DNA from 3 places in the Flexivirga sp. YIM B11880 genome. Region 2 is predicted to be linked to each of the others. Evidence: predicted binding sites of a transcription regulator. Region 2 holds the regulator's gene; each other region holds the start of a gene.
The links. The regulator HrcA, encoded in region 2, represses chaperone genes, less so after heat shock. The targets are predictions, from matches to a motif close to TTNGCACTCGNNNNNNNCGAGTGCNAA.

Region 1 (10,279 bases), on a different contig from region 2:
ATCGGCGGCGGCAGTGCCGGCACGTCGGGCGGCATCAAGGTGTCGACCTTCTTCCTGCTCGGCGCGGTGATCATCTCGGAGATCCGCGGTGAGCCGCAGGCACGGGTCGGACATCGCGCCATACCCACCCCCGTGCAGCGGCAGGCCCTCACGGTGGCGCTGCTGGCGGTGGGCTGCGTGATGTCCGGGATGATCGCGATCCTGACGATCAGCGGCCAGCCGATGCAACTGGTGCTCTTCGAGACGATCTCCGCTTTCTCCACCACCGGGCTGAGCGCGAACCTGACCGGCGCGTTGCCCGTGGCGGCACAGATCGTGCTGATCGCTTTGATGTTCATCGGCCGAGTCGGCACGATGACCGTCGGCACCGCGCTCGCCACCCGGCGCAGGAAGCGGCGCTATCGACTACCGGAGGAGTGGCCCATTGTCGGTTAGCAGACCCCGTCCGACGCTGGACGCGCACACCGTGCTGGTCATCGGGCTCGGCAGGTTCGGGACCGCGGTCGCGAGCACCCTCACCGAACAGGGCTGGGACGTCCTCGCGGTGGACCAATCCGTCGAGCTCGTCCAGAAGTCGGCCGACGTCCTCACCCACGTGGTGCAGGCCGACAGCACCGACGTCGAGGCGCTGCGGCAGATCGGTGCCGGCGACTTCGAACGCGCGGTCGTCGCGATCGGGTCCAACCTGGAGGCGAGCATCCTGACCACCGCCAACCTCGCCGACCTCGGCGTCCCGAGCGTCTGGGCGAAGGCGATGACCACGCAGCACGCGCGCATCCTCGAGCGCATCGGCGCGCATCACGTGGTGCTGCCCGAGCGGGAGATGGGCAAGCGGATCGGCCGGCTGCTCGTCGGCTCGCTCACCGACTATTACGAGCTGGAGAGCGGCTTCGGCATCGGCCGGATGGCTGCCTCCGCGAGCTTCTCCGGGAAGTCGCTCACCGAGCTCAACCTGCGTGGCCGGTATGGCGTCACCGTGGTCGCCGTGAAGCACGCCGGCGGCGCCTCGTTCGAGGACGCCCGCCCGGAGACGGTCATCGGCAAGGGTGACCAGCTGGTGATCACCGGCTCGACCGAGCGGCTGCAGAAGTTCTCCGGCGGAGGGTAGCCGGACAGTAGGGTGGACCCACATCGAGTCTGCCGCCTCCGAAGGGTCTGCCGCCCGTGCGCGAGATCGTCGTCTTCTCCGGATCAGCCCACCCGGCCTTCGCCGACAGCATCTGCAACCATCTCGGCGTCCCAAGGTCGCATGTCGATCTCAAGCGCTTCAGCAATGACTGCCTGCAGGCGCAACTCCTGGCCAACTGCCGGCAGCGCGACGTCTACCTGGTGCAGCCGCTCGTGCCGCCGACACAGGACCACTTGATGGAGCTGCTGCTCATGATCGATGCGGCGCGCGGCGCGTCGGCCGAGCGCATCACTGCGGTCATCCCCTATTTCGCCTACGCCCGCTCGGACAAGAAGGACGCCTCGCGGATCTCGATCGGCGGGAAGCTGGTGGCCGACCTGCTCGCGACGGCCGGCGCGCACCGGGTGATCACGATGGCACTGCACGCCCCGCAGGTGCACGGCTTCTTCTCGATGCCGGTCGACCATTTGACCGCGATCGGCGTGCTGGCCGACCATTTCCGGGCCGGCGAACTGACCGACTCGGTGGTTGTGTCGCCGGACTTCGGCAATGCCAAGACCGCGACGCAGTTCGCCCGGTTGCTCGGCCTGCCCGTGGCGGCCGGCTCCAAGAAGCGAATCACCGACGAGAAGGTCGTCATCGACACCATCGTGGGCGACGTCGACGGCAAGCGGGCGATCGTCCTCGACGACGAGATCTCCACCGGTGGCTCGGTGGTCGAGTTGCTCGACCGGCTCGGCGAGCGCGGCTGCACCTCGGCCGACATCGCGTGCACCCACGGCCTCTTCGTGAACCGGGCCGTCGAGCGGCTGGCCGGACATCCGCTCATCGGTCACGTCGTCACCACCGATACCGTGCCTCGGCCACCCAACTGGCCTGCGCTGCAGGTCCGTTCGGTCTCCGCGCTCTTCGCGGAGGCGATCGCCCGGATCCACGCCGGGGAGTCGGTGAGCAGCCTGTTCGACGGGGTCGACCCCTCGCACGCACCGCCGCAGGCAACGCTGCCGCTCGGCTGACCGCCGCGACCGCCGCGCCGGTTTTGGCACTCGAGTTGCGCGAGTGCTAACGAACGCCTAGATTCGGTGCTGGCACTCTTCCTGGGACAGTGCCAACCGTGTTTCGTGGTCGACCCCCGCGACGGCGCCCACGACAGTCAACAGGTTGGCTCTCGACCGGGGCAAGCATCCGCGCCCGAGACATCGGGCCCTCTCAACAGGAAGGTCACACCGTGTCGGTGAACATCAAGCCGCTCGAGGACCGCATCGTCGTCAAGTCCGTCGAGGCCGAGCAGACCACCGCTTCCGGCCTGGTCATCCCGGACACCGCCAAGGAGAAGCCCCAGGAGGGCGAGGTCCTGGCCATCGGTCCGGGCCGCATCGACGACAACGGCCAGCGCGTCCCGCTCGACGTCGCAGTCGGCGACCGCGTCATCTACTCGAAGTACGGCGGCACCGAGGTGAAGTACTCCGGCGAGGAGCTGCTCATCCTCTCGGCCCGCGACGTGCTCGCGGTCGTGCAGAAGTAATTCCCCCACGCATTTGTGTATGACGAAGCCCCGGCTCGCTCTCATCTCGAGCGGGGCCGGGGCCTCGCCATACCGGACGAATTGACGAAAGGCCAACCATGGCAAAGGAACTGGAGTTCAACGACTCCGCACGCAAGGCGCTGGAGCGGGGCGTCGACGCGCTCGCCAACGCCGTCAAGGTGACGCTCGGCCCCAAGGGCCGCAACGTCGTCATCGACAAGAAGTGGGGCGCGCCGACCATCACCAACGACGGCGTCACGATCGCCCGCGAGATCGAGCTCGAGGACTCCTACGAGAACCTCGGCGCGCAGCTGGCCAAGGAAGTCGCCACCAAGACCAACGACATCGCCGGCGACGGCACCACCACCGCGACCGTGCTGGCCCAGGCGATGGTCAAGGAAGGCCTGCGCAACGTGGCGGCGGGCGCAGGTCCGGCCGCGCTGAAGCGCGGCATCGACCAAGCCGTGGACGCCATCAGCGAGCAGCTGCTCGCCAGCGCCCGCGAGCTGGAGGGCAAGGAAGAGATCTCCCAGGTCGCCGCGCTGTCCGCCCAGGACCAGACGATCGGTGGCCTGATCGCCGAGGCGTTCGACAAGGTCGGCAAGGACGGTGTCATCACCGTCGAGGAGTCCTCCACCGCCGAGACCGCGCTGGAGTTCACCGAGGGCATGCAGTTCGACAAGGGCTACATCTCGCCCTACTTCGTGTCGGACCCGGAGCGCATGGAAGCCGTCCTGGAGGACGCCTACGTGCTGATCAACCAGGGCAAGATCTCGGCGATCGCCGACATCCTGCCGCTGCTGGAGAAGGTCGTGCAGTCCGGCAAGCCGCTGCTGATCATCGCCGAGGACATCGAGGGCGAGGCTCTGTCTACCCTGGTCGTCAACAAGATCCGCGGCACGTTCAACGTCGTCGCCGTCAAGGCGCCCGGCTTCGGTGACCGCCGCAAGGCGATGCTGCAGGACATCGCCATCCTCACCGGTGGCCAGGTCATCGCCGAGGAAGTCGGCCTCAAGCTCGACCAGGTCGACCTCGACATGCTGGGCCAGGCCCGCCGTGTCGTCGTCACCAAGGACACCACCACGATCGTCGACGGCCAAGGCGACGCCGACGCGGTCAGCGGCCGGGTCAAGGAGCTCAAGGCCGAGATCGAGCGCACCGACTCCGACTGGGACCGCGAGAAGCTGCAGGAGCGGCTCGCCAAGCTGGCCGGTGGCGTCTGCGTCATCCAGGTCGGCGCCCACACCGAGGTGGAGCTGAAGGAGAAGAAGCACCGCATCGAGGACGCCATCTCGGCGACTCGTGCGGCCATCGAGGAGGGCATCGTCGCCGGCGGTGGCTCGGCGCTCGTGCACGCCGCGTCCGCGGTCGACAAGCTCGACCTGACCGGCGACGAGGCCACTGGTGCCGCGCTGATCGCCAAGGCGTCGGTCGAGCCGCTGCGCTGGATCGCCGAGAACGCCGGCTTCGAGGGCTACGTCGCGGTGTCGCGGGTCAAGGACGAGCCGGTCGGCAGCGGCCTCAACGCCGCGACCGGCGAATACGGCGACCTGGTCAAGCAGGGCGTCATCGACCCGGTCAAGGTCACCCGCTCCGCACTGCGCAACGCCGCGTCGATCGCGTCGATGGTCCTCACCACCGACACCCTCGTCGTGGACAAGAAGGAAGAGGAGCCCGAGGCCGGTCACGGCCACGGCCACGGCCACTGAGCCCTCCCGCCCTCTCGAGGACCCCGTCATACCCGCGCGGTATGACGGGGTCTTCTCGTCTCCCGCGCGGCGCCGACACGCCGCCAGATGCGACCGAGTCGCAGCTCGGCGGTTTTTCCGGGTGGTCGGGCGTGGCGGCGCCCGACGTCATACCCTGGCAGCCGCGGTTACTTGTACGTACGACCCGCGACCGGACAGGACGAACGTGAGCTCGGGGATGTCGGGATCGAGTGCCGGCCAGGACGACCTGGTGGGCGCGCTCGACGCTGCCTCCGTAACGTTCTCGCCGTCCCGACCGATGTCATGGTCGGACACGCGCGATTCGCTGCGTGATCTGGCGACGGCTGCCCGGGACGGTGACGCTGTCGCCACCCATGAACTGATGGCAGCCGTGCACCAGCTGGCCGTGCGTTACGCACGGGGCAAGCTGGGCCGATTCTCGGTTGCCGCGGACGCCGCCGCCGATGCGGCGCAGGAGGTGTGCGTGGCCGTTCTGACGGCGCTGCCGCACTACTCCGATCGCGGCGCGCCCTTCGAGGCGTTCGTTTACCGTGTCGCCGCGCACAAGGTCGCGGACGTGCAGCGGGCGGTCATCCGTCGGCCGACGCCCACCGACGAGATCCCGGATGCGGTCGACGAGGCACTGGGTCCGGAGGATCGCGCGCTCGCCGACGACCAGTCCGGCCGGTTGTGGGCGCTGCTCGACCGGCTGTCGCCGCAACACCGCGAGATTCTCACCCTGCGGGTCGCCGTCGGCCTCTCGGCGGAGGAGACCGCGGACGCCCTCGGGATGTCGGCGGGCGCCGTGCGGGTTGCGCAGCACCGTGCGCTCGGCAGGTTGCGTGGCTTCCTCGATGAGCGGAAGCACGACCTGTGACCCCGAACATCGACGACATCCGGCGCGATGACGAGTTGCTCGACGCAATCGGCGGCCGGCGGGCGCCTCGGCATACCGATGCCGCAGGTGACGCATTGCGCACCTGGGTGCGGGAGATCGACGCTCCGGACCGGCCCCTGCCGGCGGGGCGCTATGCCCGCCGCAAGCACACGCGGGCCCGGGCCGGCGTGATCGCCGTTATCACGGTCGGCACGCTTTCCGTCTCCGGCGTCGCCGCGGCCATGAGCAGTCTGTCCGGCTTCGGACGGGTGGCCGAGCAGATGGGTTTCGTGCACCGCAGCTCGGACTTCGGCTCCGGTGCGGCGGGACCGGTGAGCACCAGCGCGGCCCCAGGGACCGCGTCGACGCGGCCCTGCCCGGCTTCGACCACCGCCGTGATGCCGAGCACGGGCGTCGGCTTCGTGTCGAGCTCCGATCCGGCCGCGTTGCCGCGCGTGTTGCCCGGGGCGATCCTTCACGTCCCGAGCACCCGGCCTGCTGGCCCGACGTCCTCCGCGCCGGGCACGACGACCCCGCCGGTGCGGTCCTCGTCCACGTCGCCGAGTCCGTCGTCCGGGTCGAGCACCACGTCCACGAGTTCCAGCGGGCCCGTCCCGAGCAGCACCTCGAGTTCGCCGTCCCGGAAGCCGCACCCGACCAAGCCGCCGAAACCGACCAAATCGCCGTCGCCGTCGGGGACGAGCACGACGAGCCCGCCGGCGTGGTCGCCGATCAGCACGCCGTCGAGCACCGGCTCCTCGACCAGTAGTTCGACGGAGAGCAGCACCAGCTCGTACGGCTCCAGTAGGTCGCATCCTGGCCACTGACCTTGTGTCGGCGCCCCCAGGTTCTCCTCTTACACTTTCTCAATGGCTTTCGAGGAATCGCCCGCGCCCGCCCATTCCTTCGACGTTCCCGCCAAGTTCGGCCAACTCGGTCTCACCTATGACGACGTGTTACTGCTGCCCGGGGAGACCGACGTCATACCCAGTGAGGTCGACACCACCAGCCGGCTGACCCGGGAGATCAGCCTGCGCGTCCCGCTCGTCTCCGCGGCGATGGACACCGTCACCGAGGCCCGTATGGCGATCGCCATGGCGCGCCAGGGCGGCATCGGCGTGCTGCACCGCAATCTGTCGATCGCCGACCAGGCCGAGCAGGTCGACCTGGTGAAGCGGACGCAGACCGGCATCATCTCCAACCCGGTCACCATCGGTCCGGACGCGACGCTCGAGGAGCTGGACGAGACGTGCGGCCGTTACCGCGTGTCCGGCCTGCCCGTCGTCGACGTGGACAACCACCTGATCGGCATCATCACCAACCGCGACCTGCGCTTCACCCCGGTGGCCGAGTGGGCGACCACCAAGGTGTCCGAGGTCATGACGTCGGCGCCGCTGGTCACTGGACCGGTCGGCATCAGCCGCGACGACGCGACCGCGCTGCTGCGGCAGCACAAGCGGGAGCGGCTCCCGCTGGTGGACGACGCGGGCAAGCTGGCCGGGTTGATCACGGTCAAGGACTTCGTGAAGTCCGAGCAGTTCCCCTACGCCTCCTACGACGCCGACGGCCGGCTGCTCGTGGCGGCGGCGATCGGTTACTTCGGCGACGCCTGGGAGCGCGCGACCACCCTGGTCGAGGCCGGCGTCGACATTCTGGTGCCCGACGTCGCCAACGGCCACGCCCGCCTCATGCTCGACATGATCCGCAAGCTGAAGTCGGACCCGGCGACCAAGCACGTGCAGGTCCTCGGCGGCAACGTGGCAACCCGGGAGGGTGCTGCGGCCCTCGTCGAGGCCGGTGTCGACGGTGTGAAGGTCGGGGTGGGACCGGGGTCGATCTGCACCACCCGGGTGGTCGCGGGGGTCGGGGTTCCTCAGGTGACCGCGATCTACGAGGCGTCACTCGCCTGCAAGCCGGCCGGGGTGCCGGTCGTCGGCGACGGCGGCCTGCAGTTCTCCGGCGACATCGCGAAAGCCCTTGTGGCCGGGGCTGATTCGGTGATGATCGGCTCTTTGCTCGCCGGGTGCGAGGAGTCGCCCGGTGACCTGATGTTGGTCTCCGGCAAGCAGTTCAAGACCTATCGCGGCATGGGTTCGCTGGGCGCCATGGCGTCCCGGGGCAAGAAGTCCTTCTCCAAGGACCGCTACTTCCAGGCCGATGTCGCGAGCGACGACGAGATCGTGCCCGAGGGCATCGAGGGCCGGGTGCCCTACCGCGGTCCGCTCGGCAATGTCATCCACCAACTGGTCGGCGGCCTGCACCAGTCGATGTTCTACGTCGGTGCCAGCACGATCCCGGAGCTGCAGGAGCGCGGCCGGTTCGTCCGGATCACCACCGCCGGCCTGAAGGAGTCCCACCCGCACGACGTGCAGGGCATCGTCGAGGCGCCCAACTACTCGCGCTGAGCTGGTCCGGCGGGTTGTCGGTCGGCGCGTCGTGCGCACAACTCGCGACCGTCGCGACTTATGTGCGGTCCGGACGCCCGGCCCCGCGCGCAACTCGCGACCGTCGCGACTTGTGTGCGGTCGGGACGCCCGATCCCGCGCATATCTCGCGACCGTCGCGACTTCTGTACGACGGAGAGCCGCAGCCGGTTGCCCTCAAGGGCGGTTGAGGTCCTAGCGTTCTCCTGTGAGCGACAACCGGTGGACACCGATCCGTCGTATGACGCTGGTCGGTGCCGTCCTGCTGGTGGTGCTGGTCGCCTTCGAACAGATCGCAGTGTCCACCGCAATGCCAACTGTTGCGCGGCAATTGGACGGCCTGGCCATCTATCCAGTGGTCTTCGCGGTCCCGCTCGCGGCGTCGGTGCTGGCGATGGTGGTTGCGGGCAGTTGGGCGGACTGGGCGGGTCCACGAGTCGTCATCGTCACCGGGGTCACGCTCTTCGTCGTCGGGCTGTTGATCGCCGGCTCGGCGACGTCGATGACGGTGCTGATCCTGGGACGCACCGTGCAGAGTCTCGGCGGCGGCCTGGACGCCGTCGCGCTCTACGTGCTGATCGCGATGGCCTTTCCGGAGCAGTTGCGGCCCAAGGTCTTCGTCGGTACGTCGGCCGCATGGGTTGCGCCGTCCCTCTTCGGTCCACCGCTGGCGGGCTATCTCGCGACGAGCGTGTCGTGGCGGTGGGTGTTCTGGCTGGCGGCCGTACTCGCCATACCGGCCCTTGCTCTGTTGCTGCCGGTGATGCGCCGTCTCCCGCCGGTTCGTGCCGACCGTGAGCCGGCGGCCGTGGTGCGGCCCCGGCTCGCGGCGGCACTCGCCGCTGCCGTGGGGTCGGCGACCCTGTCGGTTGCCGCCGACCGCCCTCCGGTGTTGGCTGCGGTGCTCGCAGCCGTCGGGGTGACGCTGCTCGGGATCTTCGTGCCGCGGCTGGTGCCATCGGGCACGCTCCGGGCACGGCGCGGTATGCCGGCGGTCGTCGCGACCCGGGCGCTGCTCGGTGCCGCGTTCTCCGGCACCGACATCTACCTGCCGCTGATGCTGACCCGTCAGCACGGCATGGGCGCGACCGAGGCGGGCCTCGTGCTCACCGTGGGCGCGCTGTCCTGGAGCTTCGGCGCCTGGATCGCCGGACGCCGCGTCAGGCACGAGGACCAGCGGCGCCTCGTGCGAATCGGCTTGGTGCTGCTCACAATCGGGATCGCCGGCGCGATCTCCGCCGCCTGGCCCGGCACCCCGTCCTGGCTGTTGTATGTCGCGTGGCTCGTCGGCGGTGGCGGCATCGGCCTGGCCTACTCACCGCTGACCGTGCTCCTGATGGGTATGTCGGCGCCCGACGAGCAGGGCCGCAACGCGTCGTCCCTGCAGACCGGCGAGATGCTGATGACCTCGGTGCTGCTCGCGGTGTCGGCGATCGTCTTCGGTGGCTTGACGCCGCATTCGCACGTCGCGGCGTTCGTCAGCGGAATCGTGCTCGCGTTGCTCACCGGCGCGCTCGGGATCGTTGTCTCGCGACGGCTCGCTCCGGTGTCCGCCGGATCGGCGGCGAAAACGTCGATCACCATCCCGTGAAGTTCGCAGACGGTAGCCGTCATACATGTGGCGACGCTTCTAAAGCCAGCTCCTGCGAACCCTGTCGTTGTCGCTAGCTGAACGACACGCGTCTGAGCCTGGCTCTAGTCGTGCTCGAGTTCGCGCAGATGCAGCGATCTTCCACGGGCATCAGTGTTCCAGGGCATCACTGTCTCGGCGGCGATCGACTATCGGGACTCGTCCGAGTCTTCCAAGTCTCAGTTGTCCTGCGGGCGTTGATAACTGAGTCCGTCCGCGGTTCGACGAAGGTGCCCTTCGTCGACGAGCGCACGTCGCAACGTTGCGACGTCGTCATACATCGCCCGCAGCTCATTGTTCACCTCGGTTTCTGACATGAGCACGCCTGCAGGGATCTGGGCGGCCACGGCCGCATAGAGCAGTTTCGCGACAGAGGGCTTGCGTGGGATCCGGGTCAACCGCCCGTCTTGGACGAAGTTGCCCAGCCTCGGCTCGCGGGTCACGATGCGTTCTGTCGGCGTGGTCATGTGACGAGTACAGCAAACCCAGCACGTGCAGGTGCGATTGTGGGGTGATGGACGGTATTGGCGCCGCGGACGAGAGCTATCGGACACTCCTCGCAGCCGTCGTGGGTGTGGACGAGACCGATGGGTGGCGACCCGGTCGAACAGGTCTCGGTTGAAGCCCACGGGACGCAATGTGCACCTTCAGACTGCCTGCTGCAACTGCGTTTTCGGGCTCCCGATCAGCGGCGTTAAGCGATCGTCCATCGAGATGATGGGTGGCATCGGCGTCCCGTGGGAAAGGAATCGGCGTGAAAGGGCATTGCGGTCTGTAACAGTGCAGGGATGACCGAGGGGACTTTCGTCGATAGCGGCAGTGTCCGGATCCGATTCTTCGAGCGTGTCGATGCCAGTCGTCTGGCCCAGAGCTTCGCATCACACGGGTGGCACAAACCGGTCGAGATGTTCGAGGGCTACCTCGACGAGCAGCGAATCGGTGTTCGAGCGTGCTACGTCGCTGAGGTCGGTGACGCCATAGCTGGT
Region 2 (10,279 bases):
GAACCAATCGATCGGACGATCGCGTCTCGCTCCGGCAGGCAGGACCCGTGCGCCGACGACCGCCCCGCTCACCACCGGCAGGTTGACCACGAAGATCAGCCGCCACCCACCCAGCCCGATCAGCGCACCCCCGATCAGCGGGCCGACGGCCACGGCCGAACCGGACACGCCTGACCACATCGCGATCGCGCGGGCCTGCTCGGCCGGCGCTGTCCAGATCGCCGCGATGAGTGCCAGGCTGGCCGGCAGCATCCCTGCGGCACCCACGCCCTGCGCGACCCGGCTGGCAACCAGCACAGGCAGATTCGGCGCTGCGGCACAGCACACCGAGCCAGCACCGAACGCCAGCAGCCCCAGCACGAACGACCGTCGCGCACCCCACCGGTCGGCGATGGCCCCGGCGGTCAGCAGCAGCGCTGCCAGCGGCACCGTGTAGCTGTCGACCACCGACTGCGCGCCGGCAGTGCCACCGCCCAGGCCGTGCGCGATGCTCGGCAGTGCGACGTTGACGATCGACACGTCCAGCAGCACCAGGAACATCGCGGCGCACAGGATCACCAGGCAGCGGTGCTTCGTCGCGGCCCTTGCTGTCGTTGCGAGCTCGGTTGTCGTCATACGAACGAGCCTGGTGCGTCGAAGCTTCGGTGCTGACCGAATCGTCGGGCGCCCACAATGGTCGTATGACGAAAACCCGGACGGACCTGCGTGACGTCAGCGACGTCGCGGCGCTCTTCGCCGACCGGGCGCGGGCCCGGATGGTCGGCGCGCTCGTCGACGGACGCAGGCTGCCGGCCTCCCGGCTGGCGACGGAGGCCGGTGTCAGCGCTGCGACGGCGAGCGGGCACCTGCGCAAGATGCTGGACGCCGGCTTCGTGGGCGTCGAGGTGAGCGGCCGACACCGGTTCTACTACCTGGCGGACGAGCAGGTTGCCGCGGCATACGAGGCGATGATGGCGCTGACCCCGCTGCCGCCGGTGACATCGCTCCGAGCCGGCACCCGGCAGCAGCGGCTGCGGGCGGCGCGCACGTGCTACGACCATTTCGCGGGCCGGCTCGGCGTCGCGATCACGGCCGCGCTGATCGCGTCCGACGTCCTCGTGCCGCGCGACGCGGTGCCCGACACCCGTCGGCGGGCCGGTGACCGGTTGTCCGCGCAGCTGGGCCGCGGGCACTTCGAGCTCGGGCCCCGTGCGGCAGCCGAATTGCCTTCCTGGGGAGTCGATCTGGCGTATGTCGAGGGCCTCTCCCGGTCGACGCTGCGCTTTTGTCTCGACTGGACCGAGCAGCAACATCACCTGGCCGGCGCGCTGGGCGCCGCCGTCCTCCAGGCGGCGCGCGACCGCGACTGGGTGCGACCCGGACCGCGTCCACGGGAGCTGAGCGTCACCGACGCCGGCGTCGAGGGCTTCGGCCGCCTCGCCCCCGCCATCGGCGCGCAACTGGCCGGCTGACCGCGGCCACTCCCCGTCCCTGCCCTTCCCCCGTGACCCGGACCCTTCTTATGCCGAGAGGCTCAGCAACATACCCACAGGCTCAGTTATCGCGGCTGGAATCGGCCGCGTACTGGGCCTGTCGACGATTACTGAGCCTCTCGGCGAGAAGTTGCCGGGCGAGTGGGTGCCGGCGGGTGCGGCGAGATCAGTGCCAGCGCGTGCGCGCGAGGAGTATGGCGAGCGCCGTGGGGCCCGCGTTGGACGCGCGCAGCACCGTCGGGCCGAGCCGGACGGCTTGCGCGCCGGCATCCTGAAAGGCGCCCAGCTCCTCGGGCGAGATGCCACCCTCGGGACCGACGAGGACCAGGACTTCGCCTGGGGGAACGTCGAATTCGCCGATCGGGAGCTCCGCGTCCTCGTGCAGCACGAGCACCGCGTCAGCGCCCCGCAACCGGCTGGCCGCAGCACGGCCGGTGACCATCGGCTCGACGGTCGGAACCGTCGCACGCCGCGACTGTTTGCTCGCGGCCAGCACCAGCGACTCCCACTTGCGGGCCGCCTTGGCCGCCTTGTCGCCGCGCCACTGCACGATGCTGCGATCGGCCTGCCACGGGATGACGGCGTCCACCCCGAGCTCCGTCGCGGCCTCGACGGCCTGCTCGTCCCGACCACCCTTGGCGAGCGCCTGCATGAGCACGAACCGCGTCGCCGGGTCATCGGATCGGCTCATGGTCGCGATCCGCACCACCATCTCGTCGCGTGCCGCCGAGACGATCTCGCCTTCGACGACGCGGCCGGAACCGTCGGCCACCTGCACCAGCTCGCCGACGCCGAGCCGGCTCACGACGACCGCGTGACGCGCTTCGTCGCCGGTCACCGCGACGGTGTCGCCCGGTCCGCGACCGTCCAGCCCGTGCGGGGCGGCGAAGAACAGCCGAGACGTCACGACCGGGGGCTACTTGGCCTGGAAGGCGTCGCGCAGCTTGCCGAACAGGCCCTTCTCGACCCGTCCGAACCGTGCCTCCGGACGCTCCTCGCCGCGCTCCTTGGCCAGCTGCCGCAGCAACTCCTCCTGCTGGGGGTCCAGCTTGGTGGGCACCCGCACGTTGGCGTGCACCAGCAGGTCGCCCCGGGCCTGGGTGCGCAGATGGGTGACGCCGAGTCCGCGGAGCGTGAGGACGTCACCCGGCTGGGTCCCCTGCGGGATCTCCACGTCGCGCTCCCCGTCGAAGGTCTCCAGCGGCAACGAGGTGCCCAGTGCGGCGGCGGTCATCGGCAGCTCCACCGAGCAGTGCAGATCGTCGCCGCGGCGCTCGAAGGTCGAGTGCTTGCGCACCCGCACCTCGACATACAGATCGCCGGCCGGACCACCGCCGGGACCGACCTCGCCCTCGCCGGTCAACTGGATCCGCGTGCCGGTGTCGACGCCGGCCGGCACCTTGACGGTGATCGTGCGGCGGTCGCGGATGCGGCCCTCCCCCGAACAGTTGAAACACGGGTCGTCGATGACCTCGCCGTAGCCGCGGCACGCCTGGCACGGACGAGTGGTCATCACCTGGCCGAGGAACGACCGCTGCACCTCCTGCACCTGCCCGCTGCCGTGGCAGATGGGGCAGGTGTGCTTGCCGGTGCCGGGACGCGCGCCCTCGCCATGGCACACCGAGCAGGTGACGGCCGTGTCGAAGGTGAGCTCCTCGGCCCCACCGAAAACCGCTGTGGACAGGTCGATCTCCACCCCGATGAGCGCGTCCTGGCCGCGCTGCTTCCGGGAACGCGGACCCGCCTGAGGGCCACCGGCGCCGCCGAAGAACGCGTCCATGATGTCCGAGAACGAGAAGCCCTGGCCGTAGCCCGCACCACCGCCCGCTGTCGCGTAGGGGTCGCTGCCCATGTCATAGGCGCGGCGCTTCTCGGCGTCGCCCAGCACGTCATACGCCTGGGCGATCTTCTTGAACTGCTCGGCCGCCTCCTCCGACGGATTGACGTCCGGATGGAGCTTGCGCGCCAGCTTCCGGTAGGCGCGCTTGATCTCTTCCGGGCTCGCGTTCTGCGCGACGCCGAGGTCGCCGTAGTAGTCGTTCACGAAGCTCCTTCTGAGCTGCCAGCGAGGTCAGTTGTCGATGATGTCGGCGACGTAGCGTGCCACGGCACGCACCGCCGCCATGGTGGAGGGGTAGTCCATCCGGGTCGGTCCCAGCACGCCCAGGCTGGCCAAACTGCCGGAGTCGTATGGCGTGGTCACGACCGACGTGGCGGTCAGTCCGCTGATGGCGTTCTCGGTGCCGATGCGGACTGCGACACCGTCGGTGGCGGCCTCGCCGACCTCATGGCTCAGCAACCGCAGCAGCACCATGTGCTCCTCCAGCGCATCGAGCAACGGACCGAGGGACAGTGCGAAATCGCCCCTGGACCGGACCAGATTGGCGGTGCCGCCGAGCAGGACCCGGTCCTCGCGCTCCTCGGCGAGCACCGACGCGACGGCGTCGATCACCACCGGCCGGGCGTCATCGGCGGTCGCCGCGAGCTCGGTCGACCAGCGCAGCAAGGCGTTGGACGCGGGCGAGCGGCGCAGGCCGACACTTCGCTCGTTGAGTCCCGTCCGCAGGTCGTTGATCAGCTCGTCGACCTGGGTCTCGGTCAGCGACCGGCCCAACTCGATGACCCGCTGCTCGACCTGGCCGCTGGACAGGATGACCACCAGGGTGAGCCGGTCGGCCGCTCGCGGCACGAGTTCGACATGGCGGACGGTCGCGGTGTTGAGCGACGGGTACTGCACGACCGCGGCCTGACCGGTCAACGACGACAGCAGCCGCACCGTGCGAGACAGCACGTCGTCCAGATCCACGGACCGCACGAGAAAGGCCTCGATCGCGTTGCGTTCGGCCCGGGACAGCGGCTTGATCTGGCTCAGCTTGTCGACATACAGCCGATAGCCCGCGTCGGTGGGGATCCGCCCGGCGGAGGTGTGCGGAGCGGCGATCAAGCCCTCCTCCTCCAGTGCGGCCATGTCATTGCGCACCGTGGCCGCACTGACGCCGAGCTGATGCCGCTCGAGCAGTGCCTTGGAGCCGACCGGCTCGGAGGTCGACACGTAGTCCTGCACGATCGCCCGCAACACCTGCAGCTTGCGCTCGTCACTCGCGGCCATTCCCAACCTCCTCGTCCGCTCTGTCGTGCTTGGCACTCAACACTCCCGAGTGCCAAGTCTACTTGCCTCCCCCGATGCAGCCGAATCCACGACCGGCCAGCCCGCCTCGCTCCTCCGATACTTCGCGGCGGACCCCGGCTAGTCTTCGGGTCCGTGACGGACAGATATGGCGCGGACGTGCTCTCCGGTGATTGGCGTACCCCGCCACGCGGTCGCTCCCGGCAGGTCCCGGCCGACACCGGCCTGGTCGTCGAGGAGGTCCAGACCGGCTGGTGCGGGGCCGTCGTGTCCGTGGAGAAGGCGGGCGGCATGCGCGTCGTGCACCTCGAGGACCGGCACGGTCGTACCCGCGGTTTTCCGATGGGCCCGGGCTTCCTGATCGACGGCGCGCCGGTCGAGCTGGTGCCGCCGGTGCCCACGGCGGACCGCGCCGCGCTGCAAGCGGCCCGGGACGCCGCGACGCGCACGGCGAGCGGGTCGCGGGCCGTTGCCGACGCGCCGGCGCGCGTCGCCCGCGGGTCCCGCATCTTCGTGGAGGGCAAGCACGACGCCGAGCTGGTGGAGAAGGTCTGGGGCGCCGACCTGCGGGTCGAGGGCGTCGTGGTGGAGCCGCTGCACGGGGTCGACGACCTCCGGGACGTCATCCGCGACTTCGCGCCGTCGCCCGGCCGCCGGATGGGCGTCCTCGTCGACCACCTGGTGCCCGGCACCAAGGAAGCCCGCATCGTCGCGGACGCTCTGGCGATCCCGGAGGCACGGCAGGACGTGCTGGTGCTCGGTCATCCCTACGTGGACGTGTGGCAGTCCGTCCGTCCCGAGCGGCTGGGATGGGAGAAGTGGCCCGTCATACCGCGTGGAACGTCGTGGAAGCACGGGATCCTCGCAGCGCTCGGCTGGCCGCACGAGACGCAGGCCGACGTCGCCGCCGGCTGGAAGCGGATCCTCGGGACCGTGCGCAGCTACACCGACCTGCAACCGGAGCTGCTCGGCCGGGTGGAGGAATTGATCGATTTCGTGACGGCGACTTCGTGAGCGCCGACCGAGGCGAGGATCGCAGCGCAGCGAGGACCGGAGCCGAGGGAAGAGGCGCGACAAAAGGCGTGAGCGCCGACCGAGGCGAGGATCGCAGCGCAGCGAGGACCGGAGCCGAGGTAAGAGGCGCGACAAAAGGCCTGCAGCTCGAAGCGGAGTTGGTCGCCGTCGTACTGGCCGTCGACGGTGGCCGCCCGTGGGTGCTCGCGGGCGGGGAGCCGCCCGCGCTGCCCGCCGGTCCATTGCGGGCGGACGAGGAGTCCTTGCAGGCTGCGGTGCGCGAATTCGCTCGGGAACGGAGCGGATTCGACCTCGGGTATGTCGAGCAGCTCTACACCTTCGCCGACCTGAGCCGGTCCAGCGTCGACCACCGCATGGTGTCCATCTCGTACCTCGGCCTGACGCGCGCGTCCATCGCCGGCAGCGTCCGCCCGACCGATTGGTCGCCGCTGTACGACCTCCTGCCGTGGGAGGACCGCCGGCACCTGACCGATGCCGGACCCGACCGGTTGGGCGAGGAGATCGAACGGGCCCTGCGTCGGTGGTCGGACACCTCCGAGGAGCGGCTCGACCGGTGCCGCTTCCTCTTCGGGTATGACGGCCGGCCGTGGCACCCGGAATTCTCGCTGCAGCGCTACGAGCTGCTCTGGGAAGCCGGGCTCGTCGCCGAATCCCCGAGGGCAGGAAGGATTTCCGCGCTCACCGCCGGACCGATGGTGCACGACCACCGCCGCATCCTGGCAACCGGACTCTCCCGGATCCGGGCCAAGCTGCAGTACCGCCCGGTGGTCTTCGAGTTGATGCCGGAGACGTTCACCCTGCTCGCCCTGCAAGAGACAGTGGAGGCGATCGCCGGCCAGCACGTGCACAAGCAGAACTTCCGGCGCTCGGTCGAGGTGCAGCACGAACTCGTCGAACCCACCGGCGAGGTGTCGCACGAGACCGGCGGCCGGCCGGCCCGGCTCTACCGCTTCCGCGGCTCGGTGCGGGAGGAACGCGCCCAGGTCGGCACCAAGCTGCCCCTGGCACGCGCCCCGCGGTAAACCGGCCCCAGACCCGTCCCGACCCACTGACCCTCGGCCCTTCGGGACGCGAAGTTCCACCTCTGACCAGAGCACGGCACACGGATGTTATGCTCAGGGTCAGCATTTACTCATCGTGAGCATTTCAGTTGAGGAGTCGATGGTGAGCATCACCGAGTTGCAGCCCTACGACCACGCCGCGGCATACGACGCCGTCCGGCACGTCATCCCCGAGATCGAGTGGGCGGTGTATGCCGAGGACATCGAGGCCATCCAGCGACTGAAGCGAGAACAGGACGCCGTGATCCTGGCGCACAACTACATGACTCCGGAGGTGTTCCACGGCGTCGCCGACATCAAGGGCGACTCGCTGGCACTCGCCCGCGAGGCACAGCAGGTCGACGCCGAGACGATCGTGCTCGCCGGCGTCCACTTCATGGCCGAGACCGCCAAGCTGCTCAACCCGAGCAAGCGGGTGCTGCTGCCGGACTTGCGATCCGGCTGCTCGCTTGCGGAAAGCATTACCCCCCAAGACATTGCGGCGCTGCGCGCGCAGCACCCCGGCGCCCCGGTCGTGACCTACGTCAACACCTCGGCGGCGGTGAAGGCCGCCAGCGACATCTGCTGCACGTCGGGCAACGCGGTCAAGATCATCACCTCCCTCGGCGTCGACAAGGTGATCATGATCCCCGACCAGTACCTCGCGCGGAACATCTCCGCGCTCACCGGTGTCGAGGTCGTCACCCACCCCGGCGCCTGCGAGGTGCACGAGCGATTCACGCCGCTGGACATCGTCCAGATCCGCCAGGGGCACCCGGGTGTCACCGTGCTCGCGCATCCCGAGTGTCCGCCCGAGGTGGTGGCGGAAGCCGACTTCGCCGGCTCGACCGCGGACATGCAGCGGTATGTCGAGACGGAGCAACCCGTCAGTGTCGCGCTCATCACCGAGTGTTCGATGAGCGACAACATCGCCGCGCAGCACCCGGACCTGGAGTTCGTGCGACCGTGCAACCTGTGCCCGCACATGAAGCGAAACACGTTGGGCGCCATACGAAAGGCGCTGGAAACCGGCGGACCGGAGATCGACGTCGACCCGGCCGTCGCGGCGCCCGCCCGCCGCGCCATCTCCCGGATGCTCGAGATCCGCTGATGAGCGCGAAGCCGATCGTCGTCGTCGGATCCGGTCTCGCCGGCCTCACCTGCGCCTGGGCCGCGACCGAGCCGTGCGTGCTCGTCACCGCGGGCACCCTCACCGAGGGCGCTGCGAGCATGTGGGCGCAGGGCGGCATCGCGGCAGCGATCTCCCCCGACGACTCGACCGCGCTGCACGCCGAAGACACCTGGCGGGCAGGGGCTTTCGTCGGTCGCCGATCGGTCATCGACCGCATCACCGGTGAGGCGCCCGACGTCGTGCGGCTGCTGACCGAGCTCGAGGTGCCGTTCGACCGCGACCCCGAAGGTGCGCTGGATCTGGCACTGGAGGGCGGTCACAGCCGGCCGCGGGTCGCGCACGCCGGTGATCACAGCGGAGCGGCGATCACGGCGTCCATGGCCGCGGCCGTGCTGCGCACACCTGACGTCGAGCTTCGCGAGAACCACTCCGTCACAACGCTGCTCACCAACCAAGCGGGTGGAGTGCGCGGCGTCGTCGTCCGGCGCGCGGACGGCACCGAGGAGACCATCGAGACCGACCGGGTGGTGCTCGGAACCGGTGGACTCGGCGGGCTGTGGCCGCACACCACCAACCCCCGCACCGCCCTCGGGCAGGGCGTAGCACTGGCCGCGCGTGCTGGTGCACGAACTGACGACCTGCACCTGGTCCAGTTCCATCCCACCGGCCTGGACGTCCCGCGCGATCCGATGCCTTTGCTCACCGAAGCACTGCGCGGTGCCGGTGCGGTCCTGCTCGCCGACGGCGAGCGCTTCACCGACGAACTGCAACCTCGCGACGTCGTCGCCGCCGCCGTGTGGGAGCAACTCACCCACGGCCGCAGTGTGCGGCTCGATGCCAGGGGAATCCCGGACGTGGCAAGGCGTTTCCCGGCTGTCACGGAGCTGACATCGGCTTCCGGGCTCGACCTCGCCACCGACCTGCTGCCTGTGCGGCCCGCCCTGCACTACTCGATGGGTGGCATCACCGTCGATCCGCGCAGCCGCACCTCGGTGCCCGGCCTCTGGGCGATCGGCGAGGTCTCCCGCACCGGTCTGCACGGAGCGAACCGGCTGGCATCCAACTCGCTGCTCGAAGCCGTCGTCACCGGTCGGGCTGCCGCACGGGATGCCGCCTGCTGGACGGGCGGGTGGCACACCGGCATCGCCGACCCGGACCCAGCCACCCTGCGGCCGAGAGACGACGCACAGCCGATCCCGGTGCAGCAGGTCCGCGAACTGCTGGGCTCCGCCTGCGGAGTGCTGCGCGACGGACCGACCCTGCAGGCCGCGATAGACGCGCTCGAGCCACACGCCGGCAACGGCGTAGCGTTCGTGGCGTGGCTGATCGCCCGCTCGGCGCTCGCCCATCCCGTCAGCGTCGGTGCCCACCGGCGCACTGATTCCGTTGCCACCCAAGGACTTCACGCATGACCAGCACCCCCCGAAGTTTCTCCTCCACTTCGCTCCCCCGAATACTTCGCGGCGACCCCGCATGATCTCCCCAAGCCTCGACCGTGTCGTCCGGACCGCCCTCGAGGAGGATCTCGGCCTCGGTGGCGACCTCACCTCCCGGCTCACCGTGCCCGAGGAGGCGGCCGGGGCGGCATACATCGTCAGCCGGGAAACGGGCGTGCTCTCCGGCGTCGACGCGGCCACCGCAGCGTTCGCCGCCGTCGATCCCGCGCTCGAGGTCGACTGGGCGAAGGCCGCGGGAGACAAGATCGCGCCGGGTGACCTCCTGGCAACGGTCCGTGGCGGGGCCCGCTCGATCCTCTGCGCCGAGCGCACCGCCCTCAACCTGCTCGGTCATCTCACCGGAATCGCTTCCCGGACCAGTGTTTTCGTCGATCTCGTCGATGGCACCAAAGCCCGCATCGTCGACACCCGCAAGACAACGCCCGGACTCCGTGAACTGGAGAAGCAGGCGGTCCTCGACGGCGGCGGCACCAACCACCGCTTCGGCCTGTATGACGCGATCCTGGTCAAGGACAACCACATCGGTTTGGGCGGTGGCCTCGTGGCGGTGCTCGAGCGTCTCGCGAGCAGCTCCGGGCACCTCGTGCGCGTCGAGGTCGAGGTCGACACCACGGAGCAGCTCGACACCCTGCTGGCCTTCGACGCCGCTCGCGTCGCCGCCGGTCAAACGCCGGTCGTGCACGCGGTACTGCTGGACAACATGGAGGCGTGGCAGGTGGCGACCTGCGTCTCCCGCATCCGGCGGCACCCGGCACCACTCGTCGCCGAGGTGTCGGGCGGGGTGACCGAGGAGACCGTCCAGGACCTGGCGCGCGCCGGTGCGGACGCGATCTCGGTCGGCGCGCTCACGCACAGCGTGCGCTGCCACGACTTCGGCCTGGACCTGCGGGTCTGATCCGTCACCAGCCGAGCAGGCGGTGCACCACGGTGTCGGCGAGCAGCCGGCCGGGCAGGGTGAGCCGGGCGGCCGGGCGGTCCTGCCGAATCGCAGCGGTGCCCTCGAGCAGCCCGTCGGC
Region 3 (10,279 bases), on a different contig from region 2:
CCAGCCAGACCGGGATCCGGATGGGACGTTTGGCGCCGGCGCACTCGGCCAGCCATGGCAGCCACTCGCCGGCCGGCGCGGGGTCGTCGTCCACGATGTTGAACAACCCGGTGGCGCGTTGCTCGATGGCCAGGACGGTCGCGCTCGCGGCGTCGTCCAGGTGCAGCCACGAGCTGATGCCGGCACCGCTGCCGATGAGCGGGTATTGCCGTTTCCGCAGCAGGGTGACTTGGTCGTCGATGGCGCCGGGGCCGTAGAGGGCGCCGTACCGCAGCACCGCGCCGCCGACCGCGAGCACCTTCGCCTCCAGGTCGTGCAGGATCTGCAGCCCGGGGTGGGAGGCGGTGCCCGGCATGAGGTTCTGCGGCTCGTCCTCGCTCTGGGCGGGGCCGCCGCTCGGATTGCCGTTCCAGCTGGCGTAGCCCTGGGCGACGATGTGGCCCACCCGGGCGAGCCGTGCCGCGGCGAGCAGATTGTCGGTGCCTTCGGAGCGGAGCCGGTTGGTGATCGCGAACCAGCGGTCCGGGTGTTTGATGTCCGGCTTCCCGGCGTGCTGCGCCGAGATGGCGGTCATCTGATGGACGATCGTGTCGGGCGCGGCTGCGACCACAGCGCCGGCAACGGCCTCCGAGTCGAGTCCATCCATGACCACCGGCTCGGCGCCCATGCCGGCGAGCAGGCGCAGCTTGGCCGGATCGGTGGTAGTCGCAGTGACCTGGTGGCCACGCTCGATCAGTTGCGGAATCAGCCGCCGGCCCAGGACACCGCTGCCACCTGCCACGAACACTCTCATCACGTGCACTCCTCGTCGTTCGACATCTTCACAGCTGGAGACGGGGCACGGCTTCGGTCTGTGACATCGGTCGGGCGGTCCCCCGAGTCGGAACCACAACTGCCACACCCGTCACGACATGCCGGACGCGGTGCTTGCCGGAATGACATCGATGTGATTTACCGCCTATCATCGGTGACGGAGATCGGCTCACCACTGAAAGGACCGCATTCATGGGCGAGCGCAGCGAGCTGCAAAGAGCGCAGCCGGATGCCAGCACCCGAGGCACGAGGGGGCTGGCATGAACGCCGCCGCGGAGCAGCAGGTGATGCCGTCGAACGACGGTGAGCTGAGTGAACGCGATGCCGCGATCCTGGCTTTCGAGCGCAACTGGTGGAAGCTCCAGGGTGCCAAGGAACAGGCGATCCGCGAGACGTTCAACATGAGCTCGACCCGCTACTACCAGGTGCTCAACGCGGTCATCGACACGCCCGCCGCACTGAAATACGACCCGATGCTGGTCAAGCGGTTGCAGCGGCTGCGCGCCGGCCGGATGCGCCAGCGCACCGCGCGCCGGCTGGGCTTCGAGCTCGATTAGCGCTCGGCGCGACGCGCTGCTTGCCGGCGCAGTTCACGGCGCGCCAATGACGCCTTGTGCACCTCGTCCGGGCCGTCGGCGAAGCGCAGCGTGCGGATGCCGGCATACGCCTTGGCGAGGGGGAAATCCTGCGAGAGACCGCCTGCGCCATACACCTGGATTGCCTTGTCGAGGATCCACTGCACGGTCTCCGGGGTGGCGATCTTGATGGCCTGGATCTCCGTGTGGGCGCCCTTGTTGCCGACGGTGTCCATCAGCCACGCCGTCTTGAGCACCAGCAGCCGTAGTTGCTCGACGCGGACCCGCGCCTCTGCGATCCAGTCCCGTATGACGCCCTGCTCCGACAACGGTTTCCCGAAAGCGGTGCGCGCGTCGGCGCGCTCGCACATCAGCTCGATGGCCTTCTCGGCCAAGCCGATCGAGCGCATGCAGTGGTGAATCCGGCCAGGACCGAGACGAGCCTGCGCGATCGCGAAACCCGTGCCTTCACCGGCGATCAGGTTGCTCGCCGGGACCCGCACGTCGTGGAACGTCAGCTCCGCGTGGCCGCCGTGGTCGTGGTCGTCATACCCGAAGACCTCCATGCCGCGCTTGATCTCCAGCCCGGCGGCGTTCCGCGGCACCAGGATCTGCGACTGCTGGCGGTGTCGCTCGGCGGCCGGGTCGGTCTTGCCCATGACGATGAAGATCTGCGCCTCGGGATTCATGGCGCCGGTGATCCACCACTTGCGACCGTTGATCACGTAGTCGTCGCCGTCGCGCTCGATCCGGGTGGCGATGTTGGTGGCGTCGGAGGAGGCCACGTCGGGCTCGGTCATCGCGAACGAGGAGCGGATCTCACCGCGCAGCAACGGTTTCAGCCACTGCTCCTGCTGCTCCGGACTGCCGAACTCGTTCAGCACCTCCATGTTTCCGGTGTCCGGAGCGGCACAGTTGAAGACCGCCGGAGCGAGGAAGGAGCGGCCGGTGATCTCGGCGAGCGGTGCGTATTGCAGGTTGGTGAGGCCGGCGCCGTTGTCACCGGGGAGGAAGAGATTCCACAGGCCGGCGGACTTGGCCCTGTCCTTCAGCTCCTCGAAGACCGGGACGGTGCTCCACGCCCACCGATCCTCCAGGCCGGCCAGCTGCTCCTCGAAGACCGGCTCGGCCGGAGTGATCTCCTGGTCGAGGAAGTCACGCACGCGCACGCAAAGGTTCTCGGTGGTGGCGTCGAACTCGAAATCCATTGTGGCCCTCAGTCTTTCGGTGCTGCGTCGTAGTGCTGTATGACGGCCAGCCCGGCGGCGAGCAGTGGCTCGGTGGAGTTTCCGATCTCCTCGAAGCCGGCGCCGACGGTCTGCCCCTGCTGGTGCCGGAAATAGATGCCCTCGAGGATCGCGGCGAGTTTGTAGTAGGCAAGCGCCTCGTGGAAGGCCAGGTGACTGACGTCGCGACCGGACCGCTCGCTGTACCGCTGGACGATCTCGTCACGGCTCGGATGACCGTCGGCCTGCGACACGGTCGAGACCGCACCCGGCGCGACGTCGGCAAGCGCCTGGTACACGAGCATGAGCGCGACGTCGGAGAGTGGATCGCCCAAAGTTGCCATCTCCCAGTCGAGCACGGCGGTCACCCGGTCGTCCGCGATGAGCGTGTTGTCCATGCGGTAGTCGCCATGGACGATCGTCGCCCCGCTCGACTCCGGTATGGCGGAGGCGAGTCGTCGGTGCAGTTCCTCCTCGCCGGTCAGCTCTCGGGATCGGGAAGCGTCCATCTGCCGCCGCCAGCGGTGGACCTGGCGCTCCAGGTAGCCCGCCGGCCTGCCGAAGCCGGTCAGCCCGACCTCGTCGATGTCGACGGCGTGCAGGGCGACCAGAGTGTCGGTCACGGCATCGGCGATCGCCCGAACACGGTGCGGGCCGAGGCGATTCAGCTCGTCCGCGGTCCGGTATGGCGTGCCGGCCACGCGTTCCATGACGTAGAAGGGGGCACCGATCACGTCGGGGTCGGTGCATGCGGCATACATCCGGGGGACCGGGACGGGGGTCTTCGCGAGGGCGGCCATCACCCGGTGCTCGCGAGTCATGTCGTGCGCGGTGGCGAGCACATGACCGAGTGGCGGGCGGCGCACGACGACGTCGCGCGTACCGTCCGAGACGATGTAGGTGAGGTTGGACTTGCCGCCGACGATCAGCTCGGCGGTCAGCCGACCGTCGAGCAACCCGGGGGCCTTGTCGGCCAGGAACCCTTGCAGCGCTCGCAGATCCAGGCCGGGCAAGTTCTCGCTCATCAGATGCCTCCGCCGAGCAGTACGCCGCCGTCGACGGCGAGCGTCTGCCCGGTCATCCAGCCGGCTTCTTCGGAGAGCAGGAACGCCACGACACTGCCGATGTCGTCCGGCACGCCGAGGCGCTTCAATGCGTATGGCGCGGCCACCTGCTCCTCGCGGCCGTCATACAGCGCCTTGGCGAAGTCGGTCTTCACGATCGCCGGCGCGACGGCGTTGACCCGGATGTTGGGTCCGAGCTCCCAGGCGAGTTCTTCGGTCAGATGGATGAGGGCGGCCTTGCTCACGCCATACATCGCGATGCCCGGGGCGGGGCGCAGTCCGGCGATGGAGGCGAGGTTGACGACGGCTCCGCCGTGCTCGCCCAGCCATGCCGCGCGCAGCTTCTGTACCCAGGACAGGGCCGCAATCACGTTGACGTCCATGATCTTCCGGGCAACCCCGGGTTCGATGTCCATCAGTGGCCCGTACGCCGGGTTGATGCCGGTGTTGTTGACCAGGAAGTCCGCACTGCCGAACCTCTCCAGTGCCGCGGCGATGACCTCGTCCTGGTGCTCGGCGTCGTCCGCGCGACCTGCGACATACGTTGCGCGCTCGCCCAGCGCGCGGGCGGCCTCGGCGAGAGTGTCCTCCTTGCGCGCGGTGATGAGGACGTTGGCGCCCTCGGCGATGAGGCGCTGCGCGATGGCGAGGCCGATGCCACGGCTGGCACCGGTCACGATCGCGGTCTTTCCGGCAAGGCCATTCATGCGGTGCTGACTCCCTCGATTCGGCGGGCTGCCGCACTACAGTAAGTGCTAAGCAAGCGCTTAGTCACTAGTTGGAGGCGTGATGCCGGGTCCACTGGAGGGCGTGCGGGTCATCGAGCTCGCCGCGATCGGTCCCGCGCCATTTGCGGGCATGCTGCTCGCCGACCTCGGCGCCGAGGTGATCCACGTCGCGCGGCTCGATGACGCCGGAGGTATGCCGGCGTCGGCTGCTGCGCACCAGGTGCTGCTGCGCGGGCGACGGCGGGTTCACGTCGACCTGAAGCATCCGGCCGGCGCGGACGTGATCCGCGACCTCGCGGCGGGCGCTGAGGTGTTTGTCGAGGGGTTCCGGCCGGGCGTCGCCGAGCGGCTGGGCGTCGGCCCGGACGATCTGCTGGCCGCCAACTCGCGGCTGGTCTACGGGCGGATGACGGGCTGGGGGCAGGACGGCCCCCGCGCCACGGAGGCCGGCCATGACCTGGGCTATCTCGCACTGTCCGGCGCGCTCGCACCCTGCGTCGGTGACGACGGTCGGCCCGTGGCGCCGCTGAACATGCTGGGCGACTTCGGCGGTGGCGGAATGTTGCTCGTGATCGGCGTGCTGAGTGCACTCTTCGCGGTGCAGCAGACGGGGGAGGGGCAGGTCGTCGACGCGGCGATCGTGGACGGTGCAGCGCTGCTCACCGCGATGCACCAGGGAATGCTGGCCGGCGGACTGTGGGAGTCGCCGCCCGGCGGCAACCTCTTCGACGGTGGTGCGCCGTTCTACCGGGTCTATCGCACTTCCGACGGCAAGTGGCTCTCGGTGAGCGCCGTCGAACCGAAGTTCTACGCGGCGCTTCTCGAGGGGCTCGGCCTGTCGATCGACCCGGCGGCGCAGCACGACCGCAGTCGATGGCGGGCCTGGCGTGAGACGTTCGCGGCGCGCATCGCGACTCGCACCCGCGACGAGTGGGTCGAGCTGTTTGCCGGCTCGGACGCGTGCGTGGTGCCGGTGCTGGAGCCCGATGAGGCTGCCGCCGACCCGCACCTGGTCGAACGCGGTGTGTATGTCGACGCCGGCGCCATACGTCACCCGGCGCCTGCGCCGCGGTTCAGTGCGACACCGACCGAGCTACCGGACGACTCCGTCGAGGACGAAACGGCCACGGTGCTCGGCGAATTCGGCTACACCCACTCCGACCTCCGGCGGTTGGCCGACGCCGGAGTCATCGGGCCACTCCGTCAATGACGGGTTCCCCCGGGACCGGCAGCGGCGTGCGGATAGTCCAGGTGGCGGATGATGCCGAACTCATCGCGCAGGTCGGGGAGTTGCGGTGGCGGGAGTGGGGATACGACACCACCTCGCGCGAGGAGTGGATCCAGATCACCGCTCGAGAATGTGGTCGCGCCCATCTGCCGATCACGCTTGTCGCGCTGGACGACTCCGGCGCGGTCCTGGGCGCCGTCGGCCTCGGGGAAGGCGATGACGCACTCACGGAATCCGAACGCCGCGGACGCCACCCATGGCTTCTGGGGCTCGTGGTCCGTGCCGATCGTCGCGGTGAAGGCATTGCCCGGCAGCTGGTGAACGGGCTGCGGCGTCAGGCCGGCGACCGTGGTTTCCTCGAGGTCTGGGTCTCGACCGGTGACGACGCGGTGTCGTTCTACGAGCGATGTGGCTGGACGGTCGAGGAGCGGCTTGTGCTGAGCAGGGGCGGCTGGACGAATCACGTCCTCGCAAGCCGGACCAGCTCATTCGATGGTGCCAAACGTGCTCCATGAAGCGCGTTCGGCACCATCGAAGCCAGAGGGCCTCGTTCGACCGTGCCAAGCGTGCTCCATACGGCGCGTTCGGCACGGCAGGAGACGTCGCAGCGCGGGTGCTCGCGGAGACGGGCTTCGCTGAGTGACGGTCAGTTCGTCCGGTGACGGGGAGATCGTGCCGCCGTTCGGCGAAGAAGCCGTCATTGACCGAAGTTGGTGCGCCGACGCGTTTGCACTCTCCCCCCGAGAGTGCCAATAATGGGGTTAGCACTCTCCAGTTAAGAGTGATAGTTCGGATGTATGGCGAGGGTCGGACCTCGCGGTGCTCAGACAGCGCCGAAGGACCGGCTCGTCCGTCGCGGGCGCCATACGACTGACTCCGCAACAACACGTGAGGATTGGACTGCACATGGCCAAGACCATTGCATTCGACGAGGAGGCCCGGCGCGGGCTCGAGCGGGGCATGAACACCCTCGCCGACGCCGTCAAGGTCACCCTCGGCCCGAAGGGCCGCAACGTCGTCCTGGAGAAGAAGTGGGGCGCCCCCACCATCACCAACGACGGTGTGAGCATCGCCAAGGAGATCGAGCTCGACGAGCCCTACGAGAAGATCGGCGCCGAGCTCGTCAAGGAAGTTGCCAAGAAGACCGACGACGTGGCCGGTGACGGCACCACCACGGCGACGGTGCTTGCCCAGGCCATGGTGAAGGAAGGCCTGCGCAACGTGGCCGCCGGCGCCAACCCGATGGCTCTGAAGCGTGGCATCGAGGCCGCTGTCGGCGCCGTGTCCGACGAGCTGACCAAGGCGTCCAAGGAGATCGACACCAAGGAGCAGATCGCGGCGGTCGCCGGGATCTCCGCCGGTGGCGACGCCAGCGTCGGCGAGCTGATCGCCGAGGCCATGGACAAGGTCGGCAAGGAAGGCGTCATCACCGTCGAGGAGAGCAACACCTTCGGTCTGGAGCTGGAGCTCACCGAGGGCATGCGCTTCGACAAGGGGTACATCTCCGGTTACTTCGTGACCGACACCGAGCGCATGGAGACCGTGCTCGAGGACCCCTACATCCTGATCGTCAACTCGAAGATCTCGAGCATCAAGGACCTGCTGCCGCTGCTGGAGAAGGTCATGCAGTCCGGCAAGCCGCTCGCGATCATCGCCGAGGACGTCGAGGGCGAGGCCCTGTCGACCCTGGTGGTCAACAAGATCCGCGGCACCTTCAAGTCCGTTGCCGTCAAGGCTCCGGGCTTCGGTGACCGTCGCAAGGCCATGCTGGGCGACATCGCGATCCTGACCGGTGGCCAGGTCATCTCCGAGGAGGTCGGCCTCAAGCTCGACACCGCCGAGCTGGACCTGCTGGGCAAGGCGCGCAAGATCGTGGTCACCAAGGACGAGACCACCATCGTCGAGGGCGCCGGCGACGCCGACCAGATCCAGGGCCGGGTCAACCAGATCCGCGCCGAGATCGAGAACTCCGACTCCGACTACGACCGCGAGAAGCTGCAGGAGCGCCTGGCCAAGCTGGCCGGCGGTGTTGCGGTCATCAAGGTCGGCGCGGCCACCGAGGTGGAGCTGAAGGAGCGCAAGCACCGCATCGAGGACGCCGTCCGTGCGGCCAAGGCCTCGGTCGAGGAGGGCATCCTCGCCGGTGGTGGCGTTGCGCTGCTGCAGGCCGCGAAGGTCGCCTTCGACTCCCTCAAGCTCGAGGGTGACGAGGCCACCGGTGCCAACATCGTCCAGGTCGCCGCTTCCGCGCCGCTGAAGCAGATCGCTGCCAACGCGGGCCTGGAGCCGGGTGTCGTCGCCGCCAAGGTGGCCACGCTGCCCGTCGGTGAGGGCCTCAACGCCGCCACCGGTGAGTATGTCGACATGCTCGAGGCCGGCATCCCGGACCCGACCAAGGTGACCCGTTCGGCGCTGCAGAACGCCGGCTCGATCGCCGCGCTGTTCCTCACCACCGAGGCGGTCATCGCCGACAAGCCGGAGAAGACGCCGGCGATGCCGGCGGATCCGTCCGGTGGCATGGGCGACATGGGCTTCTGACGAAGCGCGAAACGGAGGTTGTCCGCGCAGCGACGAAGGAGCGAAGCGGGCGGCCGAAGTGGAGTGCGAGGAAGAAGCCCAGAAAAATGGGCTTCTGAGTCCACAGACGCATCGGCGGCCGTCCACCCGCAAGGGTGGGCGGCCGTTCGCGTTCGGTATGGCGCCGCCCCGCAGCTCTGCTACTCGCTGGTAACATCGGCGCACACCCGACGCGCGAAGGCGGCAATCCGTGGCATACGAGCGACTGCTGGCACCCCTTGAGATCGACGGCGTGCGGCTGCGCAACCGGGTGGTCATGGGCTCGATGCACAGCGGCTTGGAGGACCGCAGCAAGGACTTCGGCCGGCTGGCGGCATACCTCGCCGAACGGGCCCGCGGCGGCACCGGACTCATCGTGACCGGCGGCTTCGCACCCAACATCGAGGGCTGGCTGCTTCCCGCCGGCTCGTTGCTGACCACCCGGCGCGCCGCCGGCAAGCACCGCGCGGTCACCGACGCCGTACACGCCGAGAACGGCCGCATCCTGGTGCAGTTGCTGCATTCGGGACGCTACGGCTATCACCCCTTCATTCGGTCGGCGAGCGGTCGCAAGTCGCCCATCACGCCGTTCAGACCACGGGCGCTGTCCGCCAGGGGAGTGGAGCGCACGATCGATGCGTTCGTCCGGGCGGCGCGGTTGGCCAAGATCGCGGGGTATGACGGCGTCGAGATCATGGGCTCCGAGGGCTACCTGATCAACCAGTTCCTAGCGGCACAGACCAACGACCGCACCGACGCCTGGGGTGGCACCGCTGAGAAGCGGATGCGCTTCCCGGTGGAGATCGTGCGACGCGTGCGTGACGAGATCGGTCCCGATTTCATTGTTAATTACCGGATCTCGCTGCTCGACCTGGTCCAGCAGGGCCAGACGTGGAACGAAGTCGTCACGCTCGCCGGCAAACTGGAGGAGGCCGGCGCCTCGATGTTCGGCACCGGCATCGGGTGGCACGAGGCCCGCGTGCCGACGATCGTGACCTCCGTGCCGAGGGCGGCGTTCGTCGACTGGACGGCCCGGCTGAAGCAGGAGGTCGACCTACCGGTCATCGCCTCCAACCGGATCAACACCCCGGACGTGGCCGAGCAGATCCTCGCGCACGGGCAGGCGGACCTGGTGTCGATGGCGCGCCCGCTGCTCGCCGATCCCGACCTCGTCCGCAAGGCGCAGGACAACCGCGCCGACGAGATTAACACCTGCATCGCCTGCAACCAGGCGTGCCTCGACCACACGTTCGCGAACAAGAAGGCGAGCTGCCTGGTGAACCCCCGCGCCGGCCGGGAAACCTCTCTCGTGTTGCTGCCGGTGCCCGCGGGGCGGCAGCGGCGCATCGCGGTCGTCGGTGCCGGTCCGGCCGGGCTCGCCGCCGCGGTCTCGTGCGCCGAACGCGGGCACCAGGTCACGCTTTTCGAGGGCAGTTCGCAGCTCGGCGGACAGTTCCGGCTGGCGATGCGGATCCCCGGCAAGGAGGAGTTCGCCGAGACGCTGCGTTACTACGAGCGGCGGCTGGAGGTCCTCGGTGTCGACGTCCGACTGAACACCGTGGCGGGCGAGGGCGACCTGCGCCGCTTCGACGACGTCATCGTCGCCACCGGCGTCCGCCCACGGGTGCCCGACATCCCGGGCATCGACCACCCCAGCGTCGTTCTGTACGACGCACTGCTGCGCGGCGAGGTCGAAGCCGGACACCGCGTCGCCGTCATCGGCGCCGGTGGCATCGGGTATGACGTCAGCGAGTTCCTGCTCCAGGACCAGCACGAGAAACTGGCCGACTGGCAGGCGCAGTGGGGCGTGACCGACGATCCGATGGCGCCGGGCGGTCTCACCGCGAAGCGGCCAGCCGAGCCGCGCCGGCGGGTCCATCTGCTGCAGCGCAAGCCCGCCCCGCTCGGCGCCGGTCTCGGCAAGACCACCGGTTGGGTGCACCGTGCCGCGCTCAAGGACGCGCAGGTCGAATTGATCGGCTCGGCGTCATACGAACGCATCGACGACGCCGGCCTGCACATCACCGTGCGGCACAGGAGCGGGCAACCGCAGCAGCGCACCCTCGAGGTCGACACCATCGTCATCTGT

Region 1: a site for HrcA is predicted at 2,169-2,195, ahead of groES (co-chaperone GroES). Genes of this name have one in related genera too.
Region 3: a site for HrcA is predicted at 6,361-6,387, ahead of groL (chaperonin GroEL). Genes of this name have one in related genera too.

What each region holds. Positions count from the first base shown of each region.
Region 1 is NZ_JBMAMH010000014.1:20,544-30,822, reverse strand. It holds gene ACN8HC_RS16575 (TrkH family potassium uptake protein) at 1-435, shown strand, start outside; gene ACN8HC_RS16570 (potassium channel family protein) at 425-1,108, shown strand; gene ACN8HC_RS16565 (ribose-phosphate diphosphokinase) at 1,165-2,145, shown strand; gene groES (co-chaperone GroES) at 2,358-2,654, shown strand; gene groL (chaperonin GroEL) at 2,753-4,363, shown strand; gene shbA (RNA polymerase sigma factor ShbA) at 4,581-5,240, shown strand; gene ACN8HC_RS16545 (hypothetical protein) at 5,392-5,649, opposite strand; gene ACN8HC_RS16540 (hypothetical protein) at 5,716-6,027, opposite strand; gene guaB (IMP dehydrogenase) at 6,110-7,645, shown strand; gene ACN8HC_RS16530 (MFS transporter) at 7,872-9,254, shown strand; gene ACN8HC_RS16525 (DUF2087 domain-containing protein) at 9,473-9,760, opposite strand; gene ACN8HC_RS16520 (GNAT family N-acetyltransferase) at 10,082-10,279, shown strand, end outside.
Region 2 is NZ_JBMAMH010000013.1:30,229-40,507, forward strand. It holds gene ACN8HC_RS16160 (MFS transporter) at 1-615, opposite strand, end outside; gene ACN8HC_RS16165 (ArsR/SmtB family transcription factor) at 681-1,451, shown strand; gene ACN8HC_RS16170 (16S rRNA (uracil(1498)-N(3))-methyltransferase) at 1,639-2,379, opposite strand; gene dnaJ (molecular chaperone DnaJ) at 2,389-3,516, opposite strand; gene hrcA (heat-inducible transcriptional repressor HrcA) at 3,544-4,581, opposite strand; gene ACN8HC_RS16185 (DUF3097 domain-containing protein) at 4,735-5,613, shown strand; gene ACN8HC_RS16190 (NUDIX hydrolase) at 5,682-6,656, shown strand; gene nadA (quinolinate synthase NadA) at 6,772-7,785, shown strand; gene ACN8HC_RS16200 (L-aspartate oxidase) at 7,785-9,218, shown strand; gene nadC (carboxylating nicotinate-nucleotide diphosphorylase) at 9,280-10,158, shown strand; gene hemW (radical SAM family heme chaperone HemW) at 10,163-10,279, opposite strand, start outside.
Region 3 is NZ_JBMAMH010000005.1:143,417-153,695, reverse strand. It holds gene ACN8HC_RS09910 (NAD-dependent epimerase/dehydratase family protein) at 1-793, opposite strand, end outside; gene ACN8HC_RS09905 (DUF3263 domain-containing protein) at 1,074-1,370, shown strand; gene ACN8HC_RS09900 (acyl-CoA dehydrogenase family protein) at 1,367-2,596, opposite strand; gene ACN8HC_RS09895 (phosphotransferase family protein) at 2,605-3,639, opposite strand; gene ACN8HC_RS09890 (SDR family oxidoreductase) at 3,639-4,385, opposite strand; gene ACN8HC_RS09885 (CaiB/BaiF CoA transferase family protein) at 4,468-5,616, shown strand; gene ACN8HC_RS09880 (GNAT family N-acetyltransferase) at 5,613-6,149, shown strand; gene groL (chaperonin GroEL) at 6,541-8,172, shown strand; gene ACN8HC_RS09870 (NADPH-dependent 2,4-dienoyl-CoA reductase) at 8,402-10,279, shown strand, end outside.